4 regions of the Geobacillus sp. BK01 genome follow, and region 2 is predicted to be linked to each of the others. Evidence: riboswitches for the same ligand, from Rfam matches in the RefSeq annotation. Region 2 holds a riboswitch; each other region holds the start of a gene.
What was found. A riboswitch is a leader RNA that binds a small molecule or an ion and turns the genes downstream of it on or off. The one in region 2 is predicted to bind S-adenosylmethionine.

Region 1: linked by a shared signal. The riboswitch ahead of ACTVDO_RS08050 (hypothetical protein) and the one ahead of mtnW (2,3-diketo-5-methylthiopentyl-1-phosphate enolase) in region 2 are both predicted to bind S-adenosylmethionine.
Region 3: linked by a shared signal. The riboswitch ahead of ACTVDO_RS08630 (methionine ABC transporter ATP-binding protein) and the one ahead of mtnW (2,3-diketo-5-methylthiopentyl-1-phosphate enolase) in region 2 are both predicted to bind S-adenosylmethionine.
Region 4: linked by a shared signal. The riboswitch ahead of ACTVDO_RS04270 (methionine biosynthesis PLP-dependent protein) and the one ahead of mtnW (2,3-diketo-5-methylthiopentyl-1-phosphate enolase) in region 2 are both predicted to bind S-adenosylmethionine.

What each region holds. Positions count from the first base shown of each region.
Region 1 covers NZ_JBQPTH010000005.1:194,142-201,193, reverse strand. The annotation lists gene hutG (formimidoylglutamase) at 1-872, opposite strand, end outside; gene ACTVDO_RS08065 (PaaI family thioesterase) at 1,013-1,429, shown strand; gene ACTVDO_RS08060 (PaaI family thioesterase) at 1,557-2,039, opposite strand; gene ACTVDO_RS08055 (VOC family protein) at 2,160-2,543, opposite strand; gene ACTVDO_RS08050 (hypothetical protein) at 2,564-2,896, opposite strand; SAM riboswitch class I at 2,966-3,070, opposite strand; gene glpK (glycerol kinase GlpK) at 3,427-4,920, opposite strand; gene ACTVDO_RS08040 (MIP/aquaporin family protein) at 4,987-5,811, opposite strand; gene ACTVDO_RS08035 (sporulation protein) at 6,014-6,415, opposite strand; gene ACTVDO_RS08030 (hypothetical protein) at 6,614-6,865, opposite strand.
Region 2 covers NZ_JBQPTH010000004.1:47,768-54,819, reverse strand. The annotation lists gene ACTVDO_RS06090 (MarR family winged helix-turn-helix transcriptional regulator) at 20-481, opposite strand; gene ACTVDO_RS06085 (ZIP family metal transporter) at 696-1,427, shown strand; gene ACTVDO_RS06080 (1,2-dihydroxy-3-keto-5-methylthiopentene dioxygenase) at 1,707-2,249, opposite strand; gene ACTVDO_RS06075 (methylthioribulose 1-phosphate dehydratase) at 2,280-2,915, opposite strand; gene mtnX (2-hydroxy-3-keto-5-methylthiopentenyl-1-phosphate phosphatase) at 2,912-3,574, opposite strand; gene mtnW (2,3-diketo-5-methylthiopentyl-1-phosphate enolase) at 3,571-4,812, opposite strand; SAM riboswitch class I at 4,880-4,987, opposite strand; gene ACTVDO_RS06060 (pyridoxal phosphate-dependent aminotransferase) at 5,085-6,260, opposite strand; gene ACTVDO_RS06055 (carbon-nitrogen family hydrolase) at 6,377-7,052, shown strand, end outside.
Region 3 covers NZ_JBQPTH010000006.1:79,990-87,041, reverse strand. The annotation lists gene ACTVDO_RS08665 (monovalent cation:proton antiporter family protein) at 1-156, shown strand, start outside; gene ACTVDO_RS08660 (alpha/beta hydrolase) at 216-1,151, shown strand; gene ACTVDO_RS08655 (SOS response-associated peptidase) at 1,246-1,914, shown strand; gene ACTVDO_RS08650 (thiol-disulfide oxidoreductase DCC family protein) at 1,928-2,332, shown strand; partial or broken gene ACTVDO_RS08645 (hypothetical protein) at 2,390-2,635, shown strand; gene ACTVDO_RS08640 (MetQ/NlpA family ABC transporter substrate-binding protein) at 2,907-3,749, opposite strand; gene ACTVDO_RS08635 (methionine ABC transporter permease) at 3,791-4,456, opposite strand; gene ACTVDO_RS08630 (methionine ABC transporter ATP-binding protein) at 4,446-5,459, opposite strand; SAM riboswitch class I at 5,552-5,659, opposite strand; gene ACTVDO_RS08625 (bifunctional ADP-dependent NAD(P)H-hydrate dehydratase/NAD(P)H-hydrate epimerase) at 5,852-7,052, shown strand, end outside.
Region 4 covers NZ_JBQPTH010000003.1:28,398-35,449, reverse strand. The annotation lists gene ACTVDO_RS04285 (GNAT family N-acetyltransferase) at 1-266, opposite strand, end outside; gene ACTVDO_RS04280 (YjcG family protein) at 268-789, opposite strand; gene ACTVDO_RS04275 (alpha/beta hydrolase) at 827-1,555, opposite strand; SAM riboswitch class I at 1,973-2,083, shown strand; gene ACTVDO_RS04270 (methionine biosynthesis PLP-dependent protein) at 2,288-3,391, shown strand; gene metC (cystathionine beta-lyase) at 3,395-4,576, shown strand; gene ACTVDO_RS04260 (hypothetical protein) at 4,657-4,866, opposite strand; gene ACTVDO_RS04255 (hypothetical protein) at 4,883-5,323, opposite strand; gene ACTVDO_RS04250 (glycosyltransferase family 2 protein) at 5,594-6,289, shown strand; gene ACTVDO_RS04245 (glycosyltransferase) at 6,292-7,052, shown strand, end outside.

The DNA of each region.
Region 1 (7,052 bases), on a different contig from region 2:
GGATTGACTTCGCAAAGATCGATGCTTATCGTTTTCGGATGGGAAACGATGCGGCGGATGAGGGCGCGCGCCAAAGCCGGAGAGAGCCCAAACGGCGACGGCGCGCTCACCCCCGGCGCGGCCGCCGCGCTGATGGCGTCCATGCAAATGGTGAGCATCACCGCATCGTGCTTTGCGGCAAACTCCTCGATCTGTTCATAAGCAGCGCCAATGCCCGCGGTCAGCTCGTCCTCGAGCATGTACCGGCAGCCGTACGCTTCGGCATCCGCAAACAGCGCCGCGGTGTTGCCGAGCCGCTGAATGCCGAGGCAAAAATAACCGGCCCGTTCGTCTTGATCCAATATTTGCCGAAACATCGTCCCGGATGTCGGACCGTCATCGTACGGCCGCAAGTCGAAATGAGCGTCAATGTTGATGATGCCGATCGTTCGCTCGCGGCCCAGCGCCTTGCGGACGCCCAAGTAATGGCCGTACGCCGTCTCATGGCCGCCGCCGATCACGATGGGCGCCATGTTGTTTTGCAGCAGGCGGGCGACCGCTTCACCAAGTTCCGCCTGGCTTTGTTCGAGCTGTTCCTCAACATAAACGACATCGCCCGCATCGTAAGCTTCGACCCCTTCCGGAAGGTGCCAAGGCAGCCGGGCGAGCGCCGCTTTGACGGCGGCGGGCGCCTCTTTCGCCCCTTGGCGTCCTTGGTTGCGGCGCACGCCTTCGTCGCAGGCAAACCCGATGAAGGCCGCCGCCCGTTCCGCGGGCGCCAATGGCTGTGACAAATCAAGCAAGCGAATGCGCTGATGAAGACGAAACGCCCGCTCGTCCTTCACGCTGTCGATCCGTCCGGTCCAGCGGCTTTCCTCCGGCTGTTGATACATCCGACCATCCCCTTTCCGTTGTCAGCTGCTTGTTTCTTTCGCCGCCGCTTTGCCGTTCTCCTTCCCGCACATGCGAAAAGAGGAAATCGCTGCCGTTTGGCGAATAAAAAACATGATTGACAACAGAAGGGGTGTTCGCGATGAAGCCATTGACCAACTTACATGACGTTATCGCCGGGCAAAGCGCGCCGCCGCCATGCGATGAGGCGCTTGGCGTCCGCTTGACAGAAGCCCGGGACGGCTATGCGAAAGGAGTATGGACAATCCGCGAATCGCTGCTTAACGGCAACGGGGTTATTATGGGCGGGTTTGTCGGGGCGGCGGCGGACGCTCTAATGGCGTATGCGGTGACCACTTTGCTTCGCGATGACCAACTGCTCGCCTCCATCAACTTGCAGACGACATTTCACCGCCCGGCAGCAGTGGGGGAAGCTGAAATCGAAGCAAGAGTGGAAAAGTTCGGGAAAACCATCGCCTATGTGACTGCTGTCGTCCGGCAAAACGGCAAAGAAGTAGCGAGCGCTACATCGTCGGTGCTCGTCATGGACAAACCGTGACGCGACGGGTCGCCTCCTAAACTCAAGACGAAACAGCAGCGAAGTGAGGACGAGAGGACATCGGCGGCCAAACGCCGGAGAAAGCGCTGTTAAACACAGCAGCTCTCCGGCGCTTTTCGTTGCTGGATCAAGCGCGGACAAATGTTTTCGGCATGACGACCGCTATGACTTGCCCGCTGGCGCATCGTTCGCCGTTGGCGAACACTTCGGTGTCCACTTGCCATTTTTTCGGATGAATCTCCGTCACCGTTCCGACGGCGACAAGCGGCACGCCATGCGGCGTCGGCTTGACAAAGTCAACATGAAGCGACGCGGTGACGAAACGCGGCGGCGTTTCCCCGCTTCCCGGCTCATGGCCGTTTTTCCGATGCAAGGCCAGCGCCGCGGAACCGGTGCCGTGGCAGTCGATGAGCGAGGCGATCAGCCCGCCGTACACAAACCCGGGAATCGCCGTATGTTCCGGGCGCGGCGTATAGACGGTCACCGTTTTGTCCCCGTCCCAGCCGGTGCGGAAATGATGGCCTTGCTCATTCAGCCGTCCGCAGCCGTAGCACCAGGCGAATTCATCCGGGTAGTCGTCTTGAATGGCGCGAATGACTTGCGGCTCCATCTGTTCTCCTCCTCTCCCCCTTTATATATACGCGATGCACCGCTCCTTTTCCTTCTTCCACGGCTAAACCGCGCCGCCGCGACAAAAGGCGGCCATCGGCATGGCCGCCTTCCCTTCCGTTCATTGTCCTGGCTCGTAAAATTCGATCCATTCGCCGTCCGGACCGAGGAAAAATAAATATTTCGCCCCGTTCGGGAGCTCGGTAATATCTTCCCATACAAGCGACACATCAAGCGATTGAAGCCGTTCTTTTTCCTGCTCAATGCCTTCCACCGTAAACGCTACATGGTGCACTTTTCCTTCGGTTGGCAAGTTTGGGTTGTACCCTTCGATCAGTTCGACGATGATCGAACCATCGATTCCTAAAAACGCCAGTTTCATCGTCCCGTTCGTATGGATCATTTCGCTTAACAGCTCAAGGCCGACGACGTTTTGGTAAAATGCCTTTGATGCCTCGATGTCTTTGACTTGAATGCCGACATGTTCAAATTTTTTCACTGCCATCTGTTGCTTCTCCCTTTCTGTCATGAAGTGAAAAACACCGCCTGCAAGTACGGCGTCCATTGCATCGGCCGAATCCCTTTTTTCGCAAGTTCGGTCCATATGTAGCGGTCAAGGGCGTACGGACCGGCTGCCCTCCATTCGTCTGCCTCATCGACGGTCAGCAGAACAGAAAACGCCGTTCCGCGTACCTCCCCATACAAATGAATATACTTCCCCCCGCGGTCGACATGCGCCACCGCCTGCGGATCAAGCCGGATGAGTTCCGCCTGCACACAGCGCATGACATGAACAGCAAACGCCGCAGCTGGCAAATGCGCCGCCATGCAGTCGCGAAGCGAATATCGTTCCGCCACTGCTTTCCCTCACCTCCCATCCATAAAAAACCCCCTTTCGCCTCGGAATGACGCGAAAGGGGGAAGCCGTTCTTATCATCCAAAGCGAAACCGCTTTGCGGGTGTTAGCACCTTGCCAGCGGCAGGTTGCTGTGGGGTCATCAAGCCCGTTCTCTCGCCCACTCTTGATAAGACGTATGTAATTTACTTCTTATGTTACCACAAGTGGACAAAAGCGACAACGTTTTTGTTTGTTTTGTCTATTTAGGCTTCCCTGCGGCATTGCCTGCCTGATATTCAAACATAAATAAAACGGCATGTCGTTTCATTTCTTAACTGTCATTGCGTTTAAGTTCTCATTGAATATTTAGCACATAGTTTTATAAGATAATTTTATATTCCGTTCTCTCTTCAAAAGCCGCTCACTGACAGATCGAAGTGGGCTAGTGTCTGCACTGGAGTTCATTTCCACCGCCGAACAGTCAGCCGCCCTCCCGTTTTCCACCATAAAAAAACGGACACCCTTGCTGAGGGCATCCGTTTTCTCGTTGTTATTTAAACGCCATCGCCGCCTGCACCGCTTTTTTCCAACCTTCATAGAGCGCCGTCCGCTTGTCGTCCGCCATCTTCGGCTCAAAGCAGCGCTCAAGCTGCCACTGAACGGCAATATCCTCACGGCTATCCCAGTAGCCGACGGCCAGCCCTGCCAAATACGCTGCCCCAAGCGCGGTCGTTTCATTCACAACCGGCCGCTCCACGGGCACGGCCAGCAAATCGCTCTGGAACTGCATAAGAAAGTTGTTTCTCACCGCCCCACCGTCGACGCGCAACGTCGTCAGCGAGATGCCGGAATCGGCTTCCATAGCGGCAAGCACATCTTTCGTCTGATACGCGAGCGATTCCAACGTCGCGCGGATGAAATGCTCCTTCGTCGTGCCGCGCGTAAGGCCGAACACCGCGCCGCGCACATCGCTGTCCCAATACGGCGTGCCAAGCCCGACGAATGCCGGGACGACATACACCCCGTCGGTCGATTCCACTTTGTCGGCGTACGCCTCGCTGTCCGCTGCGGTTTTGATCATCCGCAAGCCGTCGCGCAACCATTGAATGGCCGAACCGGCAACGAAAATGCTGCCTTCAAGCGCATACTCGACTTTGCCGTCGATGCCCCAGGCGATCGTGGTGAGCAGCCCGTGTTTCGACTTAACCGCTTTTTCTCCGGTGTTCATGAGCATAAAGCAGCCGGTGCCGTACGTGTTTTTCGCCATTCCTTCCCGAAAGCACGCCTGCCCGAACAACGCCGCCTGTTGGTCGCCCGCCGCCCCGGCGATCGGCACCTCGACGCCGAAGAAATGGTGCGGAACGGTTTTGGCGTACACTTCCGACGATGGACGCACCTCGGGAAGCATCGCCTTCGGTACGCCTAGGATGCTAAGCAGTTCGTCATCCCACTCGAGCGTATGAATGTTAAACATCAACGTGCGCGACGCGTTCGAGTAGTCGGTCACATGGACGCGGCCGCCGGACAGCTTCCAAATGAGCCACGTGTCGATCGTGCCAAAGAGCAGTTCGCCCCGCTCCGCCCGTTCGCGCGCTCCGTCGACATGGTCCAAAATCCATTTCACTTTCGTTCCGGAAAAGTAGGCGTCAATGAGCAATCCCGTTTTGTCGCGAAACAGCGGATCATATCCTTTCGCTTTCAACTCCTCGCAAATATCGGCCGTCTGCCGCGACTGCCAGACGATGGCGTTGTAAATCGGGTTGCCGCTCTCTTTCTCCCAGACGACCGTCGTTTCCCGCTGGTTCGTAATCCCGATCCCTGCCACTTGTTCCGGCTTCACTTGCGCTTCGGACAAGACGCTCGCAATGACGGCAAGCACCGAGCCCCAAATTTCATTGGCATTGTGCTCGACCCAGCCGGGCTGCGGGAAATATTGCGTAAACTCTTTTTGAGCGATATGGACGATTTCGCCTTTTTTGTTGAACAAAATGGCGCGCGAGCTCGTTGTGCCTTGGTCGATGGCCAAAATATATTGATCCGTCATCCCCATTCTCCTCTCCTGCTCAATTGTTTTCGTTCAATGGCTTCACTTCAAACGACACGTTCCCTGTCAGGCTGAACGGCGGTCCGCCGCAGCCGTTCCCGCCTCTTTTCCTTTCAACACACCCGCCGCCGCCAATACGGCCGCCGCAGCCATGAGCACACCCCATAGCGCCGGGCTTGTCTTGCCTAAAAACAACAGCTTATACACTAAGCTGCCCATTGCGCCGCCAAGCAGCGGGCCGACGATCGGCACCCAGGCGTACGACCAGTTCGACGAACCTTTGCCCGGGATCGGCAGCAAAAAATGGGCGAGCCGCGGACCGAAGTCGCGGGCCGGATTGATGGCGTATCCGGTCGTCCCGCCAAGCGACAAACCAATCGCCACAATCAAAAAACCGACGATAAACGGATTGAGGCCGTCAGCGAATTTATTGGCACCGATTGCCAAAATCGCCAAAACAAGCACAAACGTGCCGATCATTTCACTTAACAAATTGGCGACAACATTCGGCACGGCCGGACCGGTGGCAAACACGCCGAGCTTGACGCCGGGGTCATCTGTTTCTTTCCAATGCGGCCAATAATGAAGACAGACGATGACCGCCCCAACGACCGCCCCAAGCACTTGCGCTGCAATATAGCCCGGCACGTCTTTCCATGGAAAATCACCGGCAAGCGCCAACGCGACTGTCAAAGCCGGATTGAGATGGGCGCCGCTGTATTGTCCGACGGCATACGCCGCAATCGCCACAGCCAATCCCCATCCCATCGTAATGACCAGCCAACCTGAGTTGGCTGCGTACGATTTCTTTAAGTTCACGCCGGCGCACACCCCGGCTCCGAAAATGATGAGCAGTGCCGTGCCGACGAATTCTCCTAAAAACGGTGACATTTGTTCGCTTCCTCCTTTTCATTCGCGATTTTCGCTGTCATTTCCTGCTTCAGTGGTCCTTCCGGAAGGTTGTTTGTTGGGCGAAAAAACAAAGACCCACACACTTCCCCTATTTAGAGGAATGATGTGTGGGTCTCCGTTTCTCCGCCACAAAATGATTAACTTGCCTTTAGCATACCGCAAATGTGTAAGCGTTGTCAACCTATTTTTTCGGCAAAATTTGCACATAGTCGAAGTCGAGCGTATCGACCGCATCCTCGATGTGAAGGCGGGTGATGAACCGGTACGAACGGCCGAGGCGCGACAACGGCAGCGTATCAGGGATCTTGTAGGCAAACGGGATTTCTTTTTTTTCACCCGGCCGGATCGCGAACGCTCCGGCCGCCGGGATGACGGCCACGACCGCATCGCGCTCCTTGCCGTTTTCGATCGTTTTTTGCACCAGCTCGACATCGAGCCGCTTCACCGTTTGTTCGACCGTTCCGCCATAAATATGAACGATCCCTTGAATCGTTTCCCCCTGCCGCCATAACGATTTATTTAAGATCAAGTCGACGTGTGCCGACCCGACCCCGACTCTTGACATCATTTTGCGCAACAACACTGATCGTCACCTCTTTAGTCTGTCTCCCTTGTCGTTTCAATATACGAAAAAAAGCCGCCGCCCGTTTCAGCCAAAGCCAAAAAATAAACAGACGATTGCCCGTACGGCAAAAGTCTGTCTCGGGATGAAACAGACGAACGCAGTTTTTGTTACCGCTTACATCAGAGGTTACCGCATCCGCCTGCTCTTGTCAATCCGTTACTCGTATACATTTTCATTCTCAATAATGTAATCGATCCGGATGACCGGGACATCCTGCTGCTCGACCTCCGCGACGATCAAGCCGACGCGGTCATTGTAGATGCAAAACGTATCCTGTCCTTTGCGGAATGCTGATTCTCCGTACGACAGAACCATGTGGTAAATTTTATTGTCGCTGAAATACCGGCGGCTGACCCGGTTGCCCAGTCGGACGATCACTTCTTGGCCCGCGATTTTTCCGCGGTACATCCGCTTCTCCCCCTTTTTGTCGTTCCTACTCCAATGTATGGTTTTTCTCGGTCGTTCATGACTTTTTTCTCCTTCGGCGGCCCGTTTTCCTTTCTAAGATGGCGTTTCTTAGACGAGCAACCCACTTTTTTCGGAAATTTCCTGTCTTTTGCTTGACTCGGCAGCTTCCAATAGTGTATAGTAAAGT
Region 2 (7,052 bases):
TAAAGAGACCGACGAATGGTCAGTCTCTGTTTGGCTGGGCGTTTTTCGCTCCGTATCCTAATTTTTTCAGCAAGGCGATCGCTTGCTCTTTTTCCTCCGCCGTAAGCGCTGATACCGTTTCATGAATTTTTTCTGCATGTTCCGGAAAGACGCGCTCAATGAACCGCCGGCCTTCTTCCGTAATCGATGCATACGTGACGCGCCGGTCCCGTTCACAGGCCCGGCGGACGATCAACCCTTTGTTTTCCAGTTTGTCGACAACGTAAGTGATGCTGCCGCTGGCGAGCAAAATTTTTTCGCCGATTTGCTGAAGCGGCTGGTCGCCTTTATGGTATAGCAGTTCTAACACCGCAAACTCCGTCGGATTCACTCCGAACGAGTGGATCGATTTGTTTACTTGGTCGCTGACGGACCGATATGCCCGTGACAGTACGATAAACAGTTTCAATGATTGCTCAAGCGCCTGCTCTTTCTGTTCCATAGCATCCAACCCTTTACAATTGACCGTTTCTTACTTGCATTATACCGAAACGGCGAACAGACAGGCAACCGTTTTTGCCGGCTGCCTATGCATTTTGCTCGCCACCGTCTGTTCATTTCGTTATGATAATTTATTATATGGCGGCGCTTGGGCGATTGTCACATTTCTATTATTCGCGCATATGAAAAAGTAAAGGAAGATGAGGGGGGATCGAATGAACCAAGTGTTAGCCGGCAGTGTGCTTTCTGCCTTATCGACAGGGCTTGGCGCTGTGCCGATTTTGTTTTTAGCCAAATCACTCACCCACCGTTGGCGTGACGTGCTGTTGGCATTTTCCGCCGGCATTATGATGGCGGCGTCTATGATGAGCCTTATTCCGGAGGCGCTGCGGATCGGCGGCTTTGGGGCACTTACGATCGGCCTTTCGGCTGGCGTGCTCATTTTAACGTTGCTCGAGATGACTGTTCCCCATATCGATTTAGGGCATACAAAAAGCGGTTTGCCATTTGACGAAAAAGCGATGCTCATCATCGCTGCCATTACGTTGCACAACCTTCCTGAAGGATTATCGGTGGGAGTCAGCTATGCATCCGATGCCGAGACGACTGGCAATTTGATCGCGTTGGCCATCGGCTTGCAAAATGCGCCGGAAGGATTTTTAGTCGCCTTGTTTTTAGTCAATCAGCACATCAGCCGCTTCAAAGCCTTTCTGATTGCCACATTAACGGGGGCGGTCGAAATCGTCACATCGCTGCTCGGTTTTTATTTAACTTCCCTCTTCCGTGGTTTAGTCCCGTACGGATTGGCGTTTGCCGCCGGAGCCATGCTGTTTATTATTTACAAAGAGCTTATTCCCGAAAGCCATGGCGACGGAAATGAACGGACATCGACATATGCGTTTATTATTGGTATTTTGTTTATGATTTTTCTAACGGAATCGTTTTAACGTAATGTCCGACAGAAGTCTCCCACCTCAAGGAATGTGCAGGGCAAAGCCCGATGGTAGGTGGGAGATGAATGTCGGTTGGCGATCGCCAACTGATGTGGTAATCTATTGTTAGAACGGACGCCTTCGGAGCGAAGGAAAGCGTAAAGGGTTCTTGTGTGTGGCTTACCGTTCGGCGAACACGCACAAGTCGCTTGAAGCCCCCACCTCCAAGCGAAGCGTAGGTGGCGGGTAGTTCACCAAAAACCCCGCTGCCACACAGGCAACGGGGTATGTTCATTAGTGGCTGACTTCCTCTTTTTCTTCGTACGGATGGGCAACCCAGCCGGACGGATCGATAAACAGACGGACAGCCACAACTTGCCGGTCATCCATCAATGTGAAGTAGTGCGGATTCCCTTCCGGCACGGAAATGACATCGCCCGCTTCCAGCTCGACATCAAAATAACCGGTTTCTTTGTCGCCTTTGATGATGAAAATGCCGTGGCCGGCCGTAATGGCGCGCACTTCATCTTCCGTATGGACGTGCACTTGTTCAAATTTTTTCAGCAGCTCTTCCAAGTTTGGCGTCGCCTCAGACAAAGCGACGATGTCCCACGTTTTGTAGCCGCGGCGCGCTGCCAAGTCTTCGATCTCGTCTTTAAATGTCGTCAAAATTTCCGCTTTCTCTTCATCGCTTAACACATACTTGTCGCGCAAATGTTCCGGCAGTTTCGTAATGTCCCAATGCTCGTACAAGACGCCTTGGCTGTTTAAAAAGGCGCGGACATTGTCTTCACCTTCGATTACTTGACCCGTTTTTTTCACTTTGATGACTGCCATCGTCAAAATCCCCCTTTAACAGTGTATCAATTAGTCAGCTAGCGGCACGGCGGCCCGTTGCAGAAGCAGCCGCTTCACCTGCCAGCTGAACAAAAACTCCCACGCTTCCAAATGTTTTTTCGCTTCAAATGCATCGCGGCCCCAGACGGTAATGCCATGGTTATGGATCAATACCGCGCCCGTATCGCCGTCGACATGTTTCGCAAATTCGGCGGCCAACGTCGGGATGTCGGCGTCATTGTCAATGATCGGAATGCGCACCTCGGCATTTTCTTCCCAAATACCGAACGCTTTAATGATTTCCTGGCCGGAAAAAACCGCTTCCCCGTTTTGGGCGTACACGTCGGAAATGATGTTGTTGTCGACCGTATGGACGTGCAACACGCAGCCAGCGTTCGTCTGCCCATAAATTTTTGTATGCAACAGCGTCTCCGCTGACGGCTTTACATGTGTTTGCTCCGCTGGTCGGCCAGCGGCGTCAACGAGCAGAAAATCTTCGTCTGTCTGCTTCCGTTTGTCTTTGCCGCTGGCCGTGACAAGAAAGGTGAGCGGATCGTTTGTCACTTTGATCGATAAATTGCCGCTTGTCGCGAAAAACCAGTCACGGGCGGCAAGCTCGGCCTTCACCTCGGCGAGCTCGTTCCATTTTTGCACGACGATGCTCATGCCGTCACCTCCACCTGCTGCAAATGATCCATCACATCAAAAAACGTCGCAAACGGCGCATGGGGCAAATCGAGCGCTTGGCATTTTTTGAGCAGAAAATCGCGCGCCAGCACGTAATCCGCTTGTTTTGCCGCCGCTAAATCGGTAATCGAATCGCCGATGACGACATGATACCCGTTCGGGTGGGCCAGCTTCCGAAGAAGCGACGGCTTGCAGCAGCCGCAGCCGTTTTGGCACTCGCCGTCGCACGCATGCGGCCATGTGATGCGGATCGTCTCGCCGCTGAAATCGGAGCCGTTGCAAAAAATGCGCTCTCGTTCGATGATCCCGTCAAGCAGCGGGTAGACAAAAAAGTCGATCCCGCCGCTCACCACATAGAGCGGAATGCCCTGCTCTTTCGTCCAAGCGGCGAATTCGCGAAACCCTTCGCGCAAACGGGCGGTGCGCCGCAGGAAATCGACGATCTCGCCCTTTAGCGAAGACGGAAGGAGGGAAAACATGTTTCCGACCCCTTCTTGAACCGAGATGCGCTCGGCGAGAATGTCGTCTTTGAGCGCCTCCCACTCCGGCGGGGCAAACTGTTTCATAATAGCGATAATGTTGTCGTTTTCCGTAATCGTGCCGTCAAAATCACAAAAGAGAACAAGCTGTCTTGTCATGCTTCCACCTCAACAGCGCCCCAGCGGTCGATTGCTTTTTGCAGCGCTTCGTTTTCTGTCGCCGCTTCGCGGAGCAGACGGCCGGCAAGAGCCGCGTCGATGGCAGCGCGAAACGCCTGCCCGCCGCCGATCGCCCCGTCCGGATGGCCATGAATGCCCCCGCCGGCGTTGACGATGCTGTCAAGGCCGAAATCGCGGACAAGAAGCGGCACGAGCCCCGGATGAATGCCGGCCGATGGCACCGGAAACGCCCGCGCAAACGGCTCTTGTTCATCGGTGAGCGCCCGGGCGATGCCAAGCGCCTGCTCGCGCTCAAGAGCGACGCTGCCGTACGGCGACGGGAACAGGACGAAATCAGCTCCTGCGAACCGCAACAGCTTGCCGAGCAACAGCGACGGGGCGACCCCGTAAAACTCAGACGGCGTGATGGCGCCGCTAAACGCCGGATGAGCCATGATCGGCACGGTGATGTTCTCATCCGCGCGCAGCCCTTGCAACACATCAAGCCCGTAGGCGAACACGTTAAACAACAGCACGTCGGCGCCAAGCTCGGCGGCCCGTTTCGCTTTCTCTTTCAGCTCAAACGTTTTGCCGGTCAAGTTGACGGCATACAGCGTCCGTTTGCCCGTTTGTTCATACACTTCCCGAAGCGCGGCCTTTCCTTCCGTAATCCGCTTTTCCAACGGCAGCTGCTCGCTGTCAAACAAAATTTCGTCATCTTTCACTAAGTCGACGCCGCCAAGCGCCTGTTTTTTCAATTCGGACGTCAAATACGCCAAATCGCGGCCAATGATGCCTTTAAAAATGCTCATCAACAGCGGGCGGTCATGCACCCCAACTTTTTCGCGAATGCCGCTGATGCCAAAGCGCGGCCCCGGGAATTGCCGCTTCCACTCGTCCGGAAACTCAAGGTCAAGCAGCCGCACTTCCCCATCAAGCGACAGCTTGCCGAACGTCGTCACCAAGAGCGCCGGCAAATCAGCGCTGAAGTTGACCGTCGGATAGGCGATTTTGACGATCGCCCGCTTCAGCCGCTTGCCGAAATACGCGTTCGTCCGCTCGCTTTCGCCAAGCTCTTCCATAGCGACGACTTCCCCTTTATGTTTGCGAAGCTGCTCCTGCTCCAACGCCGGCAAGTCGGTCCATGTGCCGACCGTCAAGCCGAGCGCGATTCCTTCCGCCTTTTTACGAATGTCTTTCTCGTCATGAAGCAAATACGTTGCAATCACTGCACTCATCATTCATCCCTCTTTCCAAAGAAAAAAGCCTCTTCATAAGAAGAGGCGTCATTCGTTTATGGCGCTCTTCTTATCTCTCAGCGTTTCCGCTGCAAGAATTAGCACCGTGCTTGAATGTACCAAGCCGGTTGCCGGGCTTCATTGGGCTCGTCCCTCCGCCTGCTCTTGATAAGAATGCTTGCGTAACTATACACTTGTCAAACAATTTTGGCGAGTATGGCAAATTTACTTTGAATTATGACAGCCTTTGCCGCCGTTGTCAATCATTTTTTTCAAAACAGTCCGAGGCGTCCGATCCGTTCGGCTGCTTCACAGAGCCTCGCCTCATCGGTCAACAGGCCGACGCGCACATACCCTTCGCCGTGCTCGCCAAAACCGATGCCCGGAGCGACGGCAACATGCGCCCGCTCAAGGAGCACATCGGCAAACTCAGCCGACGACCATCCTTTCGGTACGGGGAGCCAGGCGAAAAACGACCCGGACGGCGCCGGTGCTTCCCAGCCGATGCCGCGCAAGGCAGAAATGAACGTATTGCGGCGCGCTTCATACAGGGCGACAAGCTCGTTGACGCAATCTTGCGGGCCGAGAAGCGCTGCGGCCGCCGCTTCCTGGACGGCGCCGAACAGGCTGACGTACAAATGGTCTTGCAGCAGCTCAAGCGCCCGAATGATCCGCTCGTTGCCGACGGCAAACGCGACGCGCCAGCCGGCCATATTGTACGTTTTCGAAAACGTGTAAATTTCAACCCCGACGTCTTTCGCCCCGTCAACTTCGAGGAAGCTGACCGGCTTTTTGCCGTCAAAACCGATCGCCCCATAGGCAAAGTCGTGCACGACGGCAATGCCGTGCTTGGCGGCGAACGCCACCGTCTCGACGAAAAACTCGTTCGTCGCCGTCGCACCGGTCGGGTTGTTCGGATAGTTTAAAAACATCAGTTTCGCCTGGTCGGCGACCGCCGCCGGAATGGCGCTGTAATCGGGCAAAAATTGCTGCTCGGCGACAAGCGGCATCATTTCCATCCGCGCGCGGGCGAGCGCGATTCCCGACCAGTAATCCGGATAGCCTGGATCCGGGACGAGCACCGCATCGCCCGGGTTGACGAGGCAAAGCGGCAGCTCGACAAGCCCGGCCTTGCCGCCAAACAAAATGGCGACTTCGCGGGTCGGGTCAACCTCAACTCCGTATTCGCGCGCATAAAAGGCGGCAACAGCTTCTTTCAAAAAGGAGTAGCCTTGAAACGGCGAATATTTATGGTACTTCGGATTGGCCGCCGCCCGTTGCATCGCCTCAACGATATGCTTCGGCGTCGGCTGGTCCGGATTGCCTTGCCCTAAATTAATGACATCATGCCCGGCCTTGATTTTCTCTCCCACTTTGGCGACAAGCGAAGCAAAAAACTGCTTCGGCAGCTGTTCAAGCAGTTCGGAAAATGGAAATTCGATCGTCATCCCCCACACCTTCTCAAAAATTCTTCCTTCTCAAAAATTCTTGAAATTCTAGTGCAAAATCATATATCGTAAAAAGCAAAATGTAAAGCAAATTTTTTTCATTGGGGTGAAAAACAATGACCATCCGCATCGCTTGCCTCCAACTCGATATCGCGTTTGGCGATCCGCAAACGAACGAACAGCAAGCCGAAACAGCCGTGCAATCCGTCGCCAACGAAGGAGCCAACATCGTCGTGCTTCCGGAACTATGGACGACCGGCTATGACTTGACGCGCTTGGACGAAATTGCCGATGACGATGCCGTGCGGGCGAAAGCGTTCGCCTCCCGCCTGGCGCAAACATATGGCGTCCATTTCGTCGCCGGCTCAGTCGCCAAAAAAACCGCTGCCGGTGTGACGAACACGATGATTGTCGCCGACCGAAGCGGCCAAATCGTCAGTGAATATAGCAAACTTCATCTGTTCCAACTGATGGATGAGCATTTGTATTTGCAGCCGGGAAACGAGCCAGGCTTATTTTCACTTAGCGGGCTGCCGTGCGCTGGGGTCATTTGCTATGACATCCGCTTTCCGGAGTGGATTCGCGCCCATGCGTTGGCCGGAGCGGAAGTGCTGTTTGTCGTCGCCGAATGGCCGCTTCCCCGCCTTCACCATTGGCGGACGCTCCTGATGGCGCGGGCGATTGAAAATCAATGCTATGTCGTCGCCTGCAATCGGGCCGGAAGCGACCCGAACAACGTCTTTGCCGGCCATTCGCTCGTCATCGACCCGTGGGGCGAAATCATCGCCGAGG
Region 3 (7,052 bases), on a different contig from region 2:
CAGTTCCCGTTTATGGGTGATTGTATTATCGTCCGCATTTTCCGCGACAACGAATCAATTGTGCCGCACGGAGATACGACGTTGCAAATCGGCGACCGTCTGATTGTAACCGGGACGGGGGAATATGTTGAACAATTGCGTCATTGGCTTGAATAAGTAAAAAACAGACGATCAACCGGGATCGCGATGTCTTAAAGAATGAAAGGGGAGGGGCGATGGAATTAGATCGCAAGCGGCGTTTGGCCGTCGGCCGCATATGGATTCCGTTGTCCATTGCGATTGTCTTACTCGGCGCATTGGCTTGCATCGGGCTGTCTGTTTACGTCGGTTGGCAACTGACCCATAAACCGCGCGCGCCGATTACGGCAACGCCGCAAGACTACGGCATGGCGTATGAACGTGCGACGTTTGCAAGCAAAGATGGAAAAACGGCGCTTAAAGGCTGGATCATTCCGCCTAAAGGAGCGGCGAAGATGACGGTCATTTTTGCCCACGGATACGGCAACAACCGTGTTCAAGAAAATGTGCCGTTTTTGCCGCTCGCCAAGCGGCTCGTTGACGAAGGGTACCGCGTCGTCTTGTTTGATTTTCGCGCTAGCGGCGAGTCGGAAGGCGATATGATTACGATCGGCGTCAAAGAGAAAGACGATCTGCTTGGCGTCATCGATTACGTGAAAGAGCATTACCGCGAACCGATTGCTTTATACGGCGTTTCCATGGGAGCGGCGACAGCGATCTTGGCGGCGGCGGAGGACCATGATGTGCGCGGAGTGATCGCCGACAGCCCGTTTAGCGACCTTGAATCGTATTTGCGCGCCAACATGCCGGTGTGGACGCATTTGCCGAACGTGCCGTTTACGTACCTCATTTTGGCGATCATTCCGGCGCTGGCCGATTTGGATTTGGGCGTGTCTTCGCCCATTCATGCCGTCGATCGTGTCGCGCCGAGGCCGATTTTGTTCATCCACAGCAAAGATGACCACTCCATTCCATACAGCGAAAGCGTGAAGTTGTACGAAACCCACCCGGACGTCTTTCAATTATGGCTGACGGAAAGGGCGGATCACGTGAAAAGCTTTTCGCTGTATGGCGAAGAATACGCCAAGCGGATGTTGGCGTTTTTGGATGCATTGGCAAAAGGTTCTTCATAAGCGGCCGATTCGCTCGTGGCCGTTTTTTGTATTATACTGGAAGAACCTTAAAAATGCTAATTTGTTTACATCAATCAGCAGAGGAGGAAAGAACATGTGCGGCCGCTTTACGTTAACCGTTGATTTGGAAATGTTGCAGGCGCGCTTTCATTTCCGCTATCAAGGTTCGCTGGCGCCCCGGTTCAACATCGCTCCGAGTCAGGAGGTGCTGACCGTTGTCGCCGAAGGGGAAGAGAGAATCGGCAAAATGATGCGTTGGGGGCTTGTGCCGTTTTGGGCGAAAGATGACCGCATCGGGGCGAAAATGATTAACGCCCGGGCGGAAACGGTCGATGAAAAGGCGAGTTTCCGCCATGCGTTCAAACGGCGGCGTTGCCTCATTTTAGCTGACGGGTTTTATGAATGGAAGAAGGACGGGGCGAAAAAAGTGCCGTACCGGTTTACGCTCAAAACAGGCGAACCGTTTGCGTTCGCGGGATTGTGGGAGCGCTGGGAGGGAGCGAGCGGGCCGCTTGAGACGTGCACGATCATCACGACGAGGGCAAACGGGATCGTTGCCCCGATTCATGACCGGATGCCGGTCATGTTGCCGCCTGAACGGCATGAAGACTGGCTGGATCCGCGTTTGGACGACAGCGAGTATTTGAAATCATTGCTTCGGCCGTATCCGGAAGAGCAAATGCAGGTGTACGAAGTTTCGGCGCTCGTCAACTCGCCGAAACATGATGTGAGCGCTTGCATCGAGCCGGTTCACAGCCGATGAATGGGGGGGTAGGATGCACCCGGTCATCTTGTTTGACGGCGACTGTTTGTTTTGCCATGCGAGTGTCTATTGGATCGCCGCCCGCGATCGAAAGGCGGTGTTTCGCTTTGCCGCACAACAGAGCGCCGTTGGCCAGGCGATATTGGCGGCACAAGGCGCGGCGGGAGGGGATAGCGTCATCCTTGTTGCGAACGGCCGCTCCTATGTGAAATCGGATGCCATCTTGCGCATCGGCCGCCGCCTTTCGCGGCCGTGGAGCTGGTTGGCAGCGGCCGGATTTCTCATTCCCCGGCCGCTGCGCGACGGCGTGTATCACCAGATTGCGAAACGCCGCCATCGCCTGATCCGAAAGCGTAGTCATTGCCGGCTGCCGCCTCCTGAGCTGCGATCTCGCTTTCTTGATGAATGGCCATGGTGAAGAAGGAAAATACGCCCGTTTGTCGTATTGAAAAGGGAACGAAACGAGGGAGGGGAAATGGGGAGGGCAAACGGAACAACACGGTGGCTTGATGATTGCACACCTCGGGCGCTTGAGCATTTTGCCGATGAATTGATGGCTATGGCTGAGCAAAGTGCGGATGAGACTCGGTGCCGATTTTACGAAGGGATGGGGGTGGCGGCGAAACTCATCGCGCTCCGGTGGGAAGGAAAATGCGCCTATATTGATGATCAGCTGCTTGATAATGTATACGAGGCGTTGACTGTCCTTACAAACGATAAACAAAAAGCCGAGCACGGACTGGCGGAATGAATACGGCGGCTCGCTCAGCAAAAAGCCGATGTAATTGTACAGCATCACAAACCCGCCGAAAAAGAGCGATATGCTTGCTTTCAGATATATGCTGCTTCCTTTTTCGATGTATGTCAAGGTCGGTCGCCTCTTTTTTTCGAATGAACGGGGACTGAACATTTCTGCTTTCTACTATACTGCTTTTTCCGATTGATCGTCTACAAAAAGAAACATCCGCCGCCCGCAAGGCGGCAGATGTTGGTTAGTTTTGTCGTTCGAGCATCCATTTTGGCTTGCCGAAGCCTTGAAACTCTTTGTCGATAACGGCCTCAAATTCTTTTGATTCGACCGCTTCTTTAATGTCTTTAACGAACGGTTCGTTCAAATCTTTTGTGTTGACAACAATGCGATTCCGGTAGTCATCCGGCATGTTTTCCAACGCTAAGGCACTAGTTAAATCCATTTTCGCCGCTAAGGCGAAGTTGCCAGGGACGGCGGCCAAATCCACGCCTTCGACTGTGCGCGGCAGCTGGCCGGCTTCAATTGGCTTGAATTGGAGATGTTTCACATTTTCCTTGACATCTTTTTCTGACACAGTGAGCGGGTTTGCTGACGGATCAAGCTGAATTAAGCCATGGTCTTGCAAAATTAGCAACGCCCGCGCCAAGTTGGTCGGGTCGTTCGGGATGGCGATTTCGCTCCCGTCTGCCACGTCATCAAGCGATTTGAATTTGTTCGAGTAAATGCCCATCGGGGCGGTCGGCACAACGATGACCTCTGAAAGATCTAAGTTGTGTTCTTTTGCGAAGTTTTCCATATAAATTTTATGTTGGAATAAATTCGCATCCAAATCGCCGTTGGCTAAAGCCAAGTTCGGTTGAATGTAATCGCTGAACTCAACGACTTTGACTTTGTATCCTTTTTTTTCCAAAAGTGGTTTGATGGCTTTGTTGACCATGTCGCTGTACGGACCGGACGTCGCCCCGATCGTCAATTCTTTTTTCTCTTTCGAGTCGGCGCCGCTTGAGGCGGAGTTGCTGTTGCCGCAGGCGGCAAGAGCGCCGAATACAAGAAGCAATGCGAGTACTGTCAACCATTTTTTCATTATGAAGCCCCCTTATGCGAGTGAGTTTTATGGCAAGCGGCCTATCGCTTGTCAACAAGACGGGCGATGCGGTCGCCGGCAAACTGAATGATTTGAACAAGACAGATTAAAATGACAATGGTGGTGATCATGACGGTATTGTCATAGCGGTAGTAGCCAAAGCGAATGGCTAAATCACCGACGCCACCGCCGCCGACAATCCCGGCCATCGCCGAATAGCCGACCAAACTGATCGTTGTAATCGTAATTCCTTGCACAATGCCCGGCCGGGCTTCAGGGAGCAGCACATCTTTAATGATCATCCACGGTGTGGCGCCAACCGCCACCGCTGCCTCAATGACTCCTTTTTCAATTTCGCGCAGCGAAGTTTCCACGATCCGGGCAAAAAACGGAATGGCGGCTACTGACAACGACACGGAGGCGGCTGTCGGCCCGATCGTTGTTCCGGTGATCAGCTTTGTGAGCGGCAAGAGGCCGACAAGCAAAATGATAAATGGAATCGACCGAACCATGTTGACGAGAAAGCCGAGAACGGATTTCAAAACGGCATGTTCCAAAAATAAGCCGCGGTCGGTGACAAAGAGCAAAACGCCGAGCGGCAGCCCGACAATGATCGCGACGAACAAGGAAATGGCGACCATATAAATGGTTTCAAAAAACGCCTTATTCAGCTCCGGAAGCAAGCCTGCCAATGTATCAAGCAGCATAAGCAATCACCTCCAATCCGTTCGTCCGTTTGGCGATATAATCCATCGCCCGTTTGATTTCGTCCGCTTCCCCGATCAGTTCCATCACAAAAATGCCAAGCGGTTTGTCTTGAATGTACTCAATTTTGGCATGCAAAATATTTCCTTTTACTTTACACTGTTGCAACATATCGGAAACGATCGTTTCCGTTGCGCTCTCCCCTTGAAACTGGATTTTCACAATCGTTCCCGTATGCTTTTTCCATAAATGCTCAGGCAAGTCAACATGCAAGACGCTATGGATAAACGATTTTGTCAATTCCTCTTTCGGATTGGTAAACAGGTCGTAAACGGTACCGAGTTCAATTACGTTGCCGTTTTGCATGACGGCAACGCGGTCGCATATATGTTTGACCACTTCCATTTCGTGGGTGATCAAGACGATCGTAATGCCGAGCTCGCGGTTAATTTTTTTCAACAGTTCCAAGATGGACTTCGTGGTGCTCGGATCAAGTGCTGATGTCGCCTCATCGCACAAGAGGACGGTCGGATTGTTGGCAAGCGCCCGGGCGATGCCGACGCGCTGTTTTTGCCCGCCGCTCAGCTGTGCCGGGTAAGCGTCCCGCTTATCCGCCAGACCGACCATATCGAGCAATTCATTCACCCGCTTTTCAATTTCTGCCTTCGGTTTTTTTGCCGCCTTTAAGGCAAAAGCGACGTTTTCAAACACTGTTTTCGAGCTGACTAATGAAAAGTGTTGGAAAATCATGCCGATTTTCTGGCGCGCCTGCCGCAATTCCCGACTGTCGAGCGCCGTGATATCGGTGCCGTCGATGAGAACCCGTCCGGATGTCGGCCGTTCCAACGCATTTAGGCAGCGCAACAGCGTGCTTTTTCCGGCGCCGCTGTAGCCGATAATGCCAAAAATTTCGCCATCGCGAATCGTAAGCGACACGTTATCGACTGCGACAACTTGTTTTCTTTTCATCGAGTAAATTTTCGTCACGTTTTTGATCTCGATCATGTTTGTTCTTCCCCCCCGCCTGCCGGTTGCGGCTTTTTGACAAACAAAAATGCCCCTTTCATTCAGAAAGAGGCATCGGTATGTAAACTGCCGACTTATCTTTCAGAATGAAAGCCATTCTGCAGGAATTGGCACCGTTCCCTCAAGGGGAGGTTGCCGGACGTCATCGGGCCTGTTCCCTCGGTCACTCTCGATAAGCGGTTTGCTGTATGCAATTTTTACAAGATTCATCATAATGCGGCGGCCGTTTGTTGTCAACATATATTTTTTGGAGCAATGTTTGAGGAAGCGTTTCCACTGTTGTGTTTCTAGAGAAATCGTTTTGCTCGTCTTTCGTTTGGAAAAATTGTACAATGCCTGTAGGAAGAAACAATAGGAAAGGGGCAACGCATATGATTCCGATCGTAACGGCCGAGGAAATGTACGCCATTGACCGGGAAGTGGAGGAACGGATCGGCATTAGCGCCGACTCGCTGATGGAAAACGCCGGGCAGGCGCTGTTTCGGGTGCTGAAGGAGCGGATTCCGCGCGCCGCCAAGGTCGCGGTGCTCGCCGGCACGGGCAACAACGGCGGGGATGGGATTGTCATCGCCCGCATGTTGAAAAGTTACGGTTATGAAGCAGATTTATGGCTCGTTCCGCCAATGGAAAAGGTGAAAGGGGCGGCGCGCACGGCACTTCAGGTGTACGAGCGATCCGGTTATTCGTGGGTCGCCTACGAAGGAAAAGAGCGGGAGTTGGCGGCGCTTTTGCCGCATTATGATGTCATCATCGACGCCCTGCTTGGCATTGGCGTCAAGGGGGACGTGCGTCCGCCATATAAAGAAATCATCGAGCAAGTGAACCGTTCGTCGGCGGTTGTCTATGCGATCGACGTGCCGAGTGGGGTGCCGGCAGACGGAGGGGAAGCCGGCACGGCGGTCCGCGCCGATGTGACGCTGACGGTGCACTGTCCGAAGCTCGGGGCGTACACGTTCCCGGCGGCCGATTATTACGGAGAGCTCACCGTCGTGGAGATCGGCATTCCGCCGGCGGCGGTGCAGGCGAAGGCGGCCGCCCGGTTTGTATGGGAAATGCGCGATGTCATAGGGACGATGCCGAAGCGCCAGCGGGCGTCGCATAAAGGAACGTACGGCAAGCTGCTTGTCGTCGGCGGATCCAAGGCGATGACCGGCGCGGTGACGCTCGCTGCGAAGGCAGCGCTTCGCAGCGGGGCGGGGCTGGTGACGATGGCTGTTCCGGAAACGGTGTATGAGGCGGTCGCCAACCGCGTGCCGGAAGCGATGTGTAGGCCATGGCCGGCCGAGGGCGGCGCGTTTGCCGGCGCGGCCGATTGGGACGGCCTTGAGATCGATGCGATCGCTGTCGGCCCAGGGATGGGCCGGACGGAAGGGGTTCGCCGCTTGGTCAATGAGCTTGTGCGCCAGCCGGTGCCGCTTGTCATCGACGCCGATGCCTTGTTTTTCTGGGGCGATTATGCCGAGTTCGTGCGCGGGCGGAGCGCGCCGACTGTGATCACACCGCATCCGGGGGAAATGGCGCGCCTCCTTCGCCGCCCGGTCAGCGAGGTGGAACGCGACCGGTTTGGCGTGT
Region 4 (7,052 bases), on a different contig from region 2:
ACCATCCGGCCGGCGCCGCGGCCGCGGTAAGACGGCAAAACGCAGATGCGCTCCGCTTTGCCGATGCTTTCGCCGATCAAGCGAAGCCGTCCGGCCGCAACTGGTTTTTCGCCATCATACAAGACGAGATGGGATGATTCTTGTTCAAATGCATCAATTTCTTCCTCTTCCGGCACATTTTGCTCCTCAATAAATACGAGCCGGCGGACATGCAAAGCGTCCTCATACAAGGGGCGATCTTTTGTTGTTCCAATGGCGATGTTCATGTTATACCGTTTCCTTTCCTCCGACGACAAACGTTTCATAGACGGTCCATGACCCGTTCTCAAGCTGGTAAAGAAGGTGGAACCGGTCGATCGTCTCTTCAAAATGGACGTTTTGCAGCTTCAGCTGGCTGTAAACATCGGCATATTCCGCACCCGGCAAATCGCGGCCGATTGTAATGTGCGGCACGAACACAAACTCCGGCTTTCCGGCAAACAAGCCGCTGTGCAGATGCTGATGGAGGCGCTCAAGCACATCGTTTGGCTCGACTTTCAAATAAATGATGTTGCTTGTCGGGTAAAACGAGCTGAATTTCGTCACTTTAACCGGAATCGGCTCCGTTTCCGCCGCGATGCGGCGCAGCTCTTTCGTCATCTCTTTCAGTTGCCCCTCATCCGCCTCAAACGGATATTTCAGCGTAATGTGCGGCGGAATGAGGGCGTAATGGCTGTCATACCGTTTCCGGTACGAGTTGGCAAAGTCTTGAATGCGTTTTGACGGAAATAATACAATGCCGTATTTCATCCCGATTTCCCTCCTTAGATGGTTGTATTTCAATGGTTTACAGCGACAAAAGAGCGGATACGGCCCTCGGCACGTCAGGCTGCCAATACGTCCACGCATGGCCGCCGGCAAACTCATGGTACGTGTAGGCGTACCGTTTTTCCATAAATAAGTCCCGTGCCATACGATTTGGTGTAATAAAGTCGCGTACACGGCCGTCCGTTGATTTCACGGCTGTTTCTTCCGCGCCGATGGAATGATAAATCGAAAGAAGCGACGGATCGCGGAACGCGCGGATACGCGCCAACACCGAGTCATCGATGTAAGGGGACTGCATGGCGATGTTTCCAAATGTATGCGGATACAACAGCCCGGCTAACAACGAGACCGTTCCGCCGAGCGAATCGCCGATCAGCGCCCGGCCTTTGCCGATTTGGTAGGTCGGCAGCTCGTGATCCAAAAACGGAACGAGTTCATGGGCTAAAAAACGAATGTACGCCTCGTGCTTTTGCCCTGCCGGGTGGTATTTCTCGTAGCGGTCGTTCACATTCCGATACGGGATACCGACGACAACCGTCCGATCGATCGTTCCTTCGTCCATGAGCGTCTCGATGACGGTTTTGATTTTTCCGTACATAAAATAATCTTTGCCGTCTTGAGCGATTAGTAAAGAATATTTGTGAAGCGGAGAAAAATTGCTTGGCAAATACACGAGCAGTTCAATTTTCTCCTGAAGCTCCCCGCTGTAAAGCGCATAATCACGCATCGTTCCTGCTGCGGCTGCCATGACCATCCTCCATGAACACAATAAGTTCACCTGTTATTGTAACATATTTTGGCGAAAAGATGTTAATGGAGAGCGCGAATTTTTCGCGAATTTGCCGAACATTGGCAGCGGCAAAAAAATGACTTGCAAAAACGGCCGGAATACGTTACATTTTTTAATAAATTAACGTCTTTCCGAAAGAAGTCTCCCACTTCTAAGTGAAGTGAAAGTGGGAGATGAATGTCGGTTGGCGTTAGCCAACGAATATGATCGAATATGGCGAGAACGGACACCTTCGGAACGAAGGGAAGCGTAAAGGGTTCTTGTGTGTGGCTTACCGTTCGGCGAACACACACAAGTCGCTTGAAGCCCTCACCTCTAAGCGAAGTGTAGGTAGTGGGTAGTTCACTAAATTAACAAAATTAAATATACGTTCTGTTCTTATCGAGAGAAGCGGAGGGAACTGGCCCTGCGAAGCTTCAGCAACCAGCCGGAAACCGGTCAGGTGCTAAATCCAGCGAATTGAGCATTCAATTCGGAAGATAAGAAGAAGCATGACCATGGGTATGGAAAAGTCTTCTTCTTAGAAGACTTTTTTTATTTGCCTTTGTTTAGGCGGCCGCTCCGCCGACCGGTGAGGCGTGTTGGAGCCGAGGTGTCCGGCTGCCGAGACAAGCAGCGGTGCGCTTTAGGCGTCATGGCCGTCGGCCGTTTGACCACGAGAGAATTTTTCAGCAGAAGGAGAGAGATGAGATGGAGAAACTGGAAACATTGTTGGCGCAAATTGGCAACCGAAGTGAAACGGTGACCGGGACGGTCAACCCGCCCGTCTATTTTTCGACCGCCTATCGCCATGCCGGAATCGGGGAGTCGACCGGGTTTGACTACATCCGTACCGGCAATCCGACGCGCAAAATCGTCGAAGAGGCGATCGCCAAGCTAGAAGGCGGTGACCAAGGCTATGCCTTTAGTTCCGGCATGGCGGCCATCCAGACGGTGCTCGCCTTGTTTGAGAGCGGAGACGAGTTTCTCGTATCGGCCGACCTTTACGGCGGCACGTACCGCCTGTTTGAGCGCGGCTGGCGCAAATACGGTCTTCGGTTTCATTACGTTGACTTCACTGATCCTAGTGCGGTGGAAAAAACGATAACGGAAAAAACGAAAGCCATTTTCTTGGAAACGCCAACCAACCCGCTCATGCAGGAAGCGGACATCCTTGCCGTGGCCGAACTCGCCAAGCGGCACGGGCTGTTGTTGATCGTCGATAACACGTTTTACACCCCGGTGCTCCAGCGTCCGATTGAAGAAGGAGCCGATATCGTCATCCATAGCGCGACGAAATACTTAGGCGGCCATAACGACGTGTTGGCCGGGCTTGTTGTCGCCAAGGGCGAGGAGCTTTGTCAACGGTTGGCCGAGTACCATAACGCCATCGGCGCGGTGTTGTCGCCGTTTGATTCGTGGCTGCTCATCCGCGGGATGAAAACGTTGGCGCTAAGGATGCGCCAGCATGAAGAAAACGCCAAGCGCATCAGCGCGTTTTTGCGCGAACATGAAGATGTCATAGACGTCCTATATCCGGGAAGAGGCGGGATGTTGTCATTCCGGATTGCCGATGAGAAGTGGGTGAACGGATTTTTAAAAAGCTTGCGTCTCATTACGTTCGCCGAAAGCTTAGGCGGAGTCGAAAGCTTCATCACGTACCCGGCGACGCAGACACACGCCGACATTCCGGAAGACATCCGCATTCAAAACGGCGTCTGCAACCGATTGCTCCGCTTTTCGGTCGGCATCGAACATGCCGATGATTTAATCGCCGACCTGGCGCAAGCATTCAAAAACATGAAAGAGGTGTGAGCGATGGAACGGGAATGGTCGTTTTCAACGAAACTGCTCCATAACGAATGGAAAGTCGACCGCGAAACGGGAGCGGTGAGTGTGCCGATCCAGCACGCCTCCACGTTCCATCAGTTTGATTTCGACGCGTTCGGCAAATACGACTACAGCCGCTCCGGCAACCCGACGCGCGAGGCGCTTGAGGAAGCGATCGCCGCCTTAGAAGGCGGCGTGCGCGGATTCGCCTTCGCCTCCGGCATGGCGGCCATCTCGACCGCGTTTTTGCTTTTGTCCAAAGGCGACCATGTGGTTGTGACCGAAGACGTCTACGGCGGCACGTATCGGATGGTCACGGAAGTGTTGAACCGGTTTGGCATCGAGCATACGTTTGTCGATATGACCGATTTGCATGCCGTGGCCGAAAACATCCGGCCGAACACGAAAGTCATTTATATGGAAACGCCGTCCAATCCGTTGTTAAAAGTGACCGACATTCAAGGCGTCGTCAAGCTGGCGAAGGCGCACGGCTGTTTGACGTTTCTCGACAACACGTTTATGACGCCGGCGCTGCAACGGCCGCTTGACCTTGGCGTCGACGTCGTCCTCCATAGCGCGACGAAGTTTTTAGCCGGCCATAGCGATGTCGTCGCCGGGCTGGCGGCTGTGAAGGATGAGGAATTAGGAAAACAGCTCTACAAGCTGCAAAACGCCTTTGGCGCCATCCTCGGCGTCCAAGACGCCTGGCTCGTGCTGCGCGGCATCAAAACGCTCCACGTCCGGCTGAAGCAGTCATCCGAATCCGCCCTAGCCATCGCCGAGTATTTGGCGCGCCACCCGAAAGTGGAAGAGGTGTACTATCCGGGGCTTTCGCACCACCCGGGCCATGCGGTTCAGCGCCAGCAGGCGGCCGGGTTTGGCGCCGTCTTGTCGTTCCGACTCGCCGATGAAGACGCAGCCCGGACGTTCGTCCGAAACGTCCGCCTGCCCGTGTTTGCTGTCAGCCTCGGAGCCGTCGAGTCGATTTTGTCATATCCGGCGAAAATGTCGCATGCGGCCATGCCGAAAGACGAACGGCTCCGCCGCGGCATTACCGACGGCTTGCTGAGGCTGAGCGTCGGGCTGGAAGATGTGAACGATTTGATCGCCGATTTCGAGCAGGCGCTGTCATATGTCAACGAACGGCCATCGGCCATCCCTGCGCGGTAACAACAAAGGTATGCACCGCTTTTAGGTGCATACCTTCGTTGTCGTCGTTCCGTCAGGGAAAGCCAAGCGGGAGCCGCCCGCTACACTTCCCGGACAAAATTGACAGCCGTCAGCGGAATGAGCACTGTCCGCGTTTCCCGCTCATATCCGCCTGCTTCCGCCTGAATCTCGATCGTTCCGTCCTCGACGTCGGTCAATTGTCCTTCAATCAAGTTGTTGTCCGTCGCGACTTGGAGCGTCTCTCCGATGAGGCGGCGGAGCTGCTCTTCGAATGTGGCCGCAAAGTCCATCGTTTCCTCCCTCCTTTCAGTCCAAACGGGCGACGGCTTGAATGCTGGCAAACGGAACATAAACGAACCGCCCGAGCGCATCTTCAAGCACGACATAATCAGTGCGGACGGCGATGACCGTGCCGGCCACCGGGCCGAAATTGACTGTGATTTCCACCCTTTCCCCAATTAAGTCCTCCAGCTCGTCGCCAATATCTTCCACGGGTGGCGCTCCTGTGCGCAGCTCGGCCAAAATGGCTTGCAACAGTTCCCGCTCATCTTCTAAAATGGCCCGCTGTTCCTGCTCCTCGTCAAGAATGCGGCGCAAAATCCGTTCGGTGTCGCCTCCGTGATCGGCGATGTCTTCTAATAAAGAGACAATCTGTTCAACAGTAGAGTCATCCAAGTCTAGCTTTTCAAGCCATTTGCGGATCTTTTTCAACTCTTTCGCTACTTCACGCAAACGTTTATGGCCCAACGCCTGTTCCTCCTTCCTTTTCTTTCGTTCGTTAACTACGTTATGCGCGATTCTTTCATTCGACACGGGTGCATATCCGGAGAAAAAAGAACGATTTTTTGAATTGGGGTGTAGGGAAAACGGTCGATTTTTGTCAGGAGAAACGGTGGATGAACGATAGGAAAAAAGATAGAAAGGAGGGGGTATATTCTACTGTTTTGCAAAAAAATCAGCGTTCGACTCTCACGATGAAGAAGAGAAATGGATATATAGTGAATGAGGTGATTGCTGATGGCGCCAGAGCGAAAAAAAGACTTCATCAGCGTCGTCATTCCGTGTTATAACGCATCGCGTTATATAGAAGACTGCCTAAATGGGCTAATCAAGCAAACGTATCGCCAGTTTGAGGCGATTATTGTCGACGATGGATCGGGCGATGGGAGCGAAGAAGCGGTGAAACGATGGATGAACGAACATTCCCCATTTTTCCCTATCGTTTATCTGAAGCTCCCGCGCAACGTCGGATTTGCCGGCGCGTTAACGGTCGGTTATTTTTTAAGCCAAGGCGAGTATATCGCCGTCCACGATGCTGATGACATTTCCCATCCTGAACGGTTTGAAAAACAACTTTCCTTTTTACACCGGCACCCGCACATCGCCTTAGTCGGCACGAATTACGCCGCCTTTCCCGACGGCCATTTCGAGCAAAAGACGCCCGCCAACTGGCTCGCGTACGGGCGCGACATCCGCCGCGTCTATGCGGAAGGAAAACATTGCATTTGCCATGGCACGATCATGTTTCGCGGCGGAGTGTTTGACCAACTCGGCGGGCCGACAAGGCGGATTCACGGGGCAGAAGATTATGAATTTATCGTCAAATTTTTAAACGCCAAGCTGGAAGTGGAAAATTTGCCTGACATTTTGTACTACTACCGCAGCCATCCGCAACAGCGCTCGCGCCAGTTTTATAAGAAGGGAGGGAGCTGACGATGCGCGTACTTCTCGTGCTTGATGGCCTTGACTTCGGCGGGACGGAAACGCACGCCTTCAGCTTGGCGAAGGAAATGGCAGCCCGCGGTGTTCATGTTGCTGTCGCCGCCCGCGGCGGGGCGCTGGCCAACCGCTTCGGGGAAGTGGGCTGTCCGCTGCACCTTATCGGTTTTCCAACGGCGATCGATATAGATGAACAACGGAAACAACAGCTGATTGAGCAACTTGAAGCGGTGATGAAGAAGGAAAACATCTCGATCGTTCACGCCCATCAAACCCCATCCGGCATCCTCGCCGCATTAGCGGCGCGCCGCCGCGGCATTCCGGTCGTCTTTACCGCCCATGGCACGTACTACCCGCCCGCCGAGCTGGAAGAAATGCTTCGTCTTGCCTCCGCCGCAATTGCTGTCAGCCCGCCGGTCGAGCGGCATATTGCCCCGCTCATTTCCAAACGGGTTCTCATCCCAAACGGCGTGGATATGAACGAATTTGCCCCGCGCGGCTGCGGAGGGCGGCAGGCGCTCGGCATCCCGGACGACGCTTTGGTCATCGTCTACAGCAGCCGTCTCGCCTGGGCGAAAGCTGGGATTTGTTTCATGTTTTTAAAAGCGTGCAAAGATTTGAAACGGCTGTTTCCGAACTTGCACGCCGTCGTGGTCGGGGACGGCCCGCGTTTTTCCGACGCGCAAAACCTAGTCCGCCTTATCCACCAAACGTGCCGCGAGTCGTTTCTCCATCTCGTTGGCGAACAACGCGATAT